Linked DNA regions of Parafrankia discariae. The protein of the gene in region 1 interacts with the protein of each later gene in a pairwise test. Links are inferred from orthologs where the notes say so. Each region holds a gene or a part of one and is shown in the gene's direction. Other genes may lie near its edges. The genes, in order: dnaE and rplL.

Region 1 (4,396 bases):
CCACGGACCTGGTGGTCGCGGGCGGGGAGGCGTTCATGTCGGGCACGGTGTGGCGCGGCCGGGTGGCGATGCGGGTCTCGGTCTGCAACTGGACGACGACCGAGGCCGATGTCGACCGGGCGGTGCGGGCGGTCGCGGCCGCCGTCGCCGCGGCCCGTGTCGGCGGCCGGCGGCCGTAGTCCCGCGACGGCCTGTCCCGCGACGCGCCCGTCTCCCGAAGAGGGGGCCTCGCGAACGGCGCGCCCCGCGGACGGCGTAGTCCCGCATGTAGTCCGCTGAAGTGTCCGGCGGGTGCGGGACGGCCTGTTTGCGTGCCCCCGGGTGGGACACGTCGGCATCTTCCCGAAGCCCTCCCAGCGGGCCGGGTTAGGCTGCTGGGAAGACGCCGGACGACGACCGGCACCCCACACGGACACCGAGAGACACAATGCCGTCACCGTCACCCCGAGAATCAACCTGAGAACAATTGAACGAGGGAACCGCCTAAATCTCGTCACATGTTTCTCAGCGCGTCACCGAACACCCCGAACACCCTGGGCGACCGCCCCGGCACCGCCCCCCAGCGAGCATCGAGCCCCCACAGAGCATCGACCGGCGTGCCCTCCGCGCGCGGGAAGGTCCGACGACATGTCGAACTCTTTCGTCCACCTTCACGTTCACACCGAGTACTCGATGCTCGACGGTGCGGCGCGACTCAAGGACATGTTCAGCGAGGTCTCGCGACAGGGCATGCCCGCCGTGGCGATCACCGACCACGGCTACATGTACGGGGCGTACGACTTCTACAAGCAGGCGACCGCGGCGGGCGTGAAACCGATCATCGGCTGCGAGGCGTACGTCGCGCCGGAATCACGACTGCTCAAGCAGCGCGTCCGCTGGGGCGAGCCGCACCAGAAGAGCGACGACGTCTCCGGTGGCGGCTCCTACACACACATGACAGTGTGGGCGCGGAACGCCGAGGGCCTGCACAATCTTTTCCGGCTCAATTCCCGGGCATCCATCGAGGGCCATTACATCAAGTGGCCGCGCATGGACCGGGAGATCATCTCCGAGCACTCCGCGGGCCTGATGGCGACGACCGGGTGCCCGTCCGGCGAGGTCCAGACGAGGCTGCGGCTCGGCCAGTACGACGCCGCGCTGAAGGCCGCCGCGACCTACCAGGAGATCTTCGGCCGCGAGAACTACTACTGCGAGATCATGGACCACGGCATCGAGATCGAGCGCCGGGTCCGTGACGGGCTGGTCGACATCGCCCGCGCGCTCGACATGCGTTTCGTCGTCACCAACGACTCGCACTACACCTACGAGTCCGAGCGGACGACCCACGCCGCGCTGCTGTGCGTGCAGACCGCCTCGACGGTGGCGAACCCGGCCTTCCAGTTCGAGGGCTCGGGCTACTTCCTGAAGAGCGCCGAGCAGATGTACGCGATCGACACGTCCGACGCCTGGCAGCAGGGCTGCGAGACGACGCTGATGATCGCCGAGCGGGTCGACCCGGCGGGCATGTTCACCAAGCGGAACCTGATGCCGCGCTTCCCCGTCCCCGACGGGGAGACCGACGAGTCGTGGTTCCGCAAGGAGACGTGGGCGGGCATGGCCCGGCGGTTCCCCGACGGGTTCGACGAGGAGCACCGCACCCGGGTCGAGTACGAGCTCGGGGTCATCCTGGCGATGGGCTTCCCGTCCTATTTCCTGGTGGTCGCCGACTTCATCATGTGGGCGAAGAGCCAGGGAATCCCGGTCGGCCCCGGGCGCGGGAGCGCGGCGGGCTCCATGGTCGCCTTCGCCCTGGGCATCACCGACCTCGACCCCATCCCGCACAGCCTGCTGTTCGAGCGGTTCCTCAACCCCGACCGCGTCTCGATGCCGGACATCGACATCGACTTCGACGAACGTCGGCGCGGCGACGTGATCCGGTACGTCACCGAGAAGTGGGGCGACGACCGCATCGCCCAGATCGTCACCTACGGCACCATCAAGGCCAAGGCCGCCATCAAGGACTCCTCCCGGGTCCTCGGCTACCCCTACGCGGTGGGCGACCGGATCACCAAGGCGATGCCACCGGCCGTGATGGGCAAGGACATCCCGCTCGGCGGGATCTTCGACCCCAAGCACCCCCGCTACAGCGAGGCCGGTGAGATCCGCGGCCTCTACGAGTCCGACGCGGACGTCCGCAAGGTCATCGACACGGCGAAGGGCCTGGAGGGGCTCATCCGCCAGGCGGGTGTGCACGCCGCCGGTGTGATCATGTCGGCCGAGCCGATCATCGACCACATCCCGGTGTGGCGCCGCGACGCCGACGGCGCGATCATCACGCAGTTCGACTACCCGACCTGCGAGAACCTCGGCCTGCTGAAGATGGACTTCCTCGGCCTGCGCAACCTCACCGTGATGGACGACGCGGTGCGCAACGTGGAGGCGAACCGCGGCTTCAAGATCGACCTGATGGCCCTGGAACTCAACGACACCGCGTCCTACGAGCTGCTCGCCCGCGGCGACACCCTCGGGGTGTTCCAGCTCGACGGCGGGCCGATGCGCTCGCTGCTGCGGATGATGCGCCCGGACAACTTCGAGGACATCTCCGCCGTCCTAGCCCTGTACCGGCCGGGGCCGATGGGCGCCAACTCGCACATCAACTACGCGCTGCGCAAGAACGGCCAGCAGGAGATCACCCCGATCCATCCCGAGCTCGCCGAGCCGCTGGCCGACATCCTGGACACCACCCACGGCCTGATCGTGTACCAGGAGCAGGTCATGGCCATCGCGCAGAAGGTCGCCGGCTACACCCTCGGCCAGGCCGACCTGCTGCGCCGCGCGATGGGCAAGAAGAAGAAGGAGATCCTCGACAAGGAGTTCGTGCCGTTCTCCGACGGCATGAAGGCCAGCGGGTTCTCCCCGGCCGCCATCAAGACCCTGTGGGACATTCTCGTCCCCTTCTCCGACTACGCCTTCAACAAGGCGCACACCGCCGGCTACGGTCTGGTCTCCTACTGGACAGCCTATCTCAAGGCGAACTTCCCGGCCGAGTACATGGCGGCCCTCCTGACCTCGGTGCGCGACGACAAGGACAAAAGCGCCATCTACCTCAACGAGTGCCGCCGAATGGGAATCCGCGTCCTGCCGCCGGACGTGAACACCTCCGACGCCGACTACACCGCGCACGGCGACAACGAGATCAAGGTCGGCCTCGCCGCGATCCGCAACGTCGGCGTCAACGTCGTCGAGTCGATCGTGCGCAACCGGAAGGCCAAGAGCCGGTTCGCCTCGTTCCCCGACTTCCTCGACAAGGTCGACGCCGTCGCCTGCAACAAGCGCACGATCGAGTCACTCATCAAGGCCGGCGCGTTCGACACCCTCGGTCACACCCGCCGCGGCCTGGTGGAAAAGCACGAGCAGGCCGTCGACGCGGTGATGGGCGTGAAGAAGAAGAACGCCGAGGGCCAGTTCGACCTCTTCGCCTTCGACGGCGACGACGCCGCGGAGGACACCGCCCCCATCTTCGGCGTGCAGGAGTTCTCCGACCAGGAATGGGACAAGTCCGTACTGCTCTCCCACGAGCGGGAGATGCTCGGCCTGTACGTCTCGGACCATCCGCTGCTCGGGGTCGAGCACATCCTCGCGGCGAAGGCCGACTGCGGCATCGCCTCCCTCAACGGCGGCGACTACCCGGACGGCTCGGTCGTCACCATCGGCGGGATCATCTCCAGCCTGCAGCGCAAGGTGACCAAGCAGGGCAAACTGTGGGCCCTGGCCACCGTGGAGGATCTCGAGGGCGGCCTGGAGGTCATGTTCTTCCCGGCCACCTACGAGACCTGCTCCACCCAGCTCGCCGAGGACGCGGTCGTCATCGTCAAGGGGCGGATCGACAAGCGGGAGGACACCCCGCGTCTGGTCGCCTCGGATCTGACCGTGCCCGACCTCAGCGAGCACGCCCTGAGCCCGCCGGTCGTGATCACGCTGCCGGCGTCGCGGGTCAACCCACCGACCGTCGACCGGCTGCGCGAGGTGCTCGGCGACCACCCCGGCACCACCGAGGTCCACCTGCGCCTGCAGTCGGCGAGCCGCACGACCCTGCTCCGGCTCGACGACGCGTACAAGGTGCAGCGGACCGCCGCGCTGATGGGTGATCTCAAGGCCCTGCTGGGTGCCTCCGCCGTGGCCTGAGCGGACCCCCGCCCCGCGCGGCGCCCCACGCGGTCGCCCCGCGCGGCGACACCGCCGGGTGGCCCACCAGCGCGACACGCGCGACGCGACCCACGACACCGTTTGCGACACCCCTCCGTGGGGGGACCATGGGCGTGACGTGGGTCGCGTCGCCCTGCCTTCGCCGACGCAGCCCTTGCAGAGTGATGGGCCGAGTTCCGCGTACACCGCGAGACCGGCCTCCGGGTCGCGT
Region 2 (3,254 bases), on another replicon or contig:
CGGCCGGATCGCCCGCATCCTCGGGCCTCGTGGGCTCATGCCGAACCCGAAGACCGGCACCGTCACCCTGGACGTCGCCAAGGTCGTCGGCGACATCAAGGGCGGTAAGATCAACTTCCGGGTCGACAAGCAGGGCAACCTGCACATCGTCATCGGCAAGGTGAGCTTCTCCGAGACCCAGCTCATCGAGAACTACACCGTCGCCCTCGACGAGATCGTCCGGGTCAAGCCGTCGGCGGCCAAGGGCCGGTACCTCAAGAAGATCACTTTCGCCACGACGATGGGCCCCGGCATCCCCGTGGACCCGAACCGGACCCGGAACCTCCTCGAGGAGGTTCCGGCCTGACCGGAACGGCACCGACCGCACGACCGGAAGACCGCACGACCGGCAGACCGGACGAGTTCGACCGGAATCGTACGACCGGGCCGGACCAGTTCGAATCGAACGGCACGACGAGGGCACGCACCGTCCGCGGTGGGTGCCCTTCGTTCGTTCCGCGTTGCTCCTGCTACGATGATGAACAGTTCCACACCGAAGACCGCTGGTCGTACTCCGGCCGTCGGGTCCCGAGTTTTTCGGAGATCTGTCGTCGGAGGCCGAAGGCTCGGTTTCCCCGAGCGGCCCGCGCAGGTGGCGGACGGGAAGTGGCTCACGCATCGCCGCTCTGCCGGCTCCGAACTCACTCAGATGGGTACGGCCGGCGGGTGAAGATCGTCGCCCTTGACGCCCCGCGCCTCCTGCGCCGGGGCGTTCGTCGTTTCCGGGTCCTTCGGTATGGCCGGCCGACCATTGAAGGAGCCCGATGGCGAACTCGGAGAAGACCGCCGCGGTGGCGGAGATCGCCGAGGAGTTCCGTGGTTCGACCGCCGCGGTGCTGACCGAGTATCGCGGCCTGACGGTGAGTCAGCTCACCGAGCTGCGCCGCGCCCTCGGCGAGACCACCCGCTACGCGGTGGTCAAGAACACCCTTACCAAGATCGCCGCGGCCCAGGCCGGCGTGTCCGGCATCGACGACCTGCTCGTCGGTCCGACGGCCGTCGCGTTCGTCGGCGGCGACCCGGTCGAGGCGGCCAAGGGCCTGCGGGACTTCGCCCGCGCCAACCCGGCCCTGGTCGTCAAGGGCGGGGTCGTCGAAGGCAAGGCGTTGAATGCGGACGAGATCCGCAAGCTCGCCGACCTGGAGTCCCGCGAGGTCCTGCTCGCCAAGCTGGCCGGAGCCATGAACGGCTCGCTGGCCAAGGCGGCTGGCCTCTTCGCCGCCCCGCTGTCGCAGGTGGCTCGGCTCGCCGAGGCCCTGCGCGCGCAGCGGGAGGAGACGGCCGGCGCCGAGCCGGTCTCCGTGGACGCCTGACGAGCGACGCCTGACGGGACCCCCGTCCCGCGGGCGGTGTCCCGGTGCGGCCGCGGCTGGCCCGCACCGAGCCGCCCTCGCGGGGTGGTGCCCCGGCGGGGCCGCGTCCCACGGGACGCGACGACCGACCACCCACCTGACGACACCCCCCGGCATGGCCGGGCGCCGGATCATCTGATCGGCATTACAAGGAAGGAACCGCCACCATGGCGAAGCTTTCGACCGACGAGCTCCTCGGCGCGTTCAAGGAGATGACGCTCCTGGAGCTCTCGGAGTTCGTGAAGCAGTTCGAGGACACGTTCGGCGTGACCGCGGCCGCCCCGGTCGCCATCGCGGCCGGCCCGGTGGCCGGTGGCGCGGGCGGCGAGGCCGCCGCCGTCGAGGAGCAGGACGAGTTCGACGTGATCCTCGAGTCCGTCGGTGACAAGAAGATCCAGGTCATCAAGGAGGTCCGCGCGCTCACCAGCCTGGGCCTCAAGGAGGCCAAGGACCTCGTGGACGGCGCCCCCAAGCCCGTCCTGGAGAAGGTCGCCAAGGAGGCCGCGGACAAGGCCAAGGCGGCCCTCGAGGGCGCCGGCGCCACCGTCACCGTCAAGTAGTTCGGTACCGGTGCCGCCTGCCGGCACCGGTCCGCCGTGGCCCCGGCGCCGGCGCGCTGTCGTCGCGGCGGACATCCCGCTCCCCGGCCGGCCTCCCGCCGGCCGGGGGCGGATGACCTTGAGCCCCGTCCCGGTACGTCCGGGGCGGGGCTTCGGCGTGTCCGGCGCTGCGCGACCGGGTGCGGCGCGGCGGCGCGGTCCGGTGGCACGGCGGTCCGCGGTCCGGTGGGGCGGCGCGGCGGGTGGTGATCCGACTGGCGGGCGGGGCCGGTGGTGGTAAGACTTCGGTGTCGTCGTCGGGCCGTGGAGTGGGCCCGCGGGACGGCCGGAGAGACCGTGATCGGCCGTTCGGGCGGCCGGTCGGTGGCGTGATCAGGGCGGCGCCTTCGCCCGTTTCATGCATGAATGGCCTTCTCACGGGGCATCTTCCGCGGGACGGGCCGGCCGGGGCGCTCGGTCGGCGGCGGTCCGGCCCACCCGGAGCGGCGTGTCAACGGCGAGATCGGGCCGAGACGATGTTGCCCTTGAGGCCTTGACTAGCTCCGGGGCTACGGAGTTCCATCATTTCGCGAACCTTCGTAGGGAAGCGGCGCGCGACGTGATCAGGTCTCGTCCTTGCCAGCAGTGAAGCCGTCGGCTACACTGCTAGTTTGCGCTGTCTTTCTCGTTGCAACGGGCTCGTCGGTAACACGTTCGACATCGGGATCCGATCCCCTGGGGTGATCGGATTCGCGCCGCGGGGCGGTCCGCGGTCCTTCGGCCCATTGGCCGGGCACCTGCCGCCTCAGCGGGTTCGGGGTGACGCGAGAGCGGCGTGGCCGTGTCTCGCTTGCGGGCACGGCGGCCCGGCTGTCCGAACCGAGACCCGAACGAGACTCTTCGCCTTTGCTGCACCGACACGTCGATCCGAGATCGCCGCGCCGGCGCCGTGTGGCCGTGCCACACGCGTGCCGACCAGACCCGCGGCCGCTCCGTCATGCCCCGAGCCAGTGGACTCCGGGTGTCACGCGGGCGCTCGGCCCCACAGTTCCGCCCGCGTCGGCGTCCGCGCGGGCGGTCGCCGCCCCGCTGGTTGCCGCATCCGCGACGCAGTCTCCATCTCGGGATCCTCGCATTGCCGGGGTACCCCCCGCCGACGTTCCGCACAACCGTAGCGAGACACTGATCACCTGACCACCCCCTTACGGATCCTTGACATCCGCGACGCCAGCCCCACGATCAGGCCACCGGAAGGACCACCTTGGCCGCCTCGCGTTCCGCTTCCCGCATCTCGTTCGCAAAGATCATCGAGCCTCTCGAGGTC

Evidence for each region.
Region 2: the proteins of dnaE (region 1) and rplL interact in binary tests that used the Escherichia coli proteins (3 or more experiments, as listed by UniProt). The link is inferred for Parafrankia discariae from one-to-one orthologs.

What each region holds. Positions count from the first base shown.
Region 1 is NZ_KB891263.1:143,878-148,273, reverse strand. Bases 279-4,364 are described here. They hold dnaE (DNA polymerase III subunit alpha), read left to right. Parts: upstream 279-627; coding sequence 628-4,164; downstream 4,165-4,364. Outside these bases: B056_RS0130670 (pyridoxal phosphate-dependent decarboxylase family protein), read left to right, coding at 1-179. UniProt on the Escherichia coli protein: DNA polymerase III is a complex, multichain enzyme responsible for most of the replicative synthesis in bacteria. This DNA polymerase also exhibits 3' to 5' exonuclease activity. The alpha chain is the DNA polymerase catalytic subunit.
Region 2 is NZ_KB891252.1:120,309-123,562, reverse strand. What follows is about bases 311-3,254. They hold rplL (50S ribosomal protein L7/L12), read left to right. Parts: upstream 311-1,558; coding sequence 1,559-1,951; downstream 1,952-3,254. Other genes in these bases: rpoB (DNA-directed RNA polymerase subunit beta), read left to right, coding at 3,192-3,254; rplJ (50S ribosomal protein L10), read left to right, coding at 804-1,352; rplA (50S ribosomal protein L1), read left to right, coding at 311-346. Also shown: more of rplA, read left to right, coding at 1-310. UniProt on the Escherichia coli protein: The binding site for several of the GTPase factors involved in protein synthesis (IF-2, EF-Tu, EF-G and RF3). Is thus essential for accurate translation.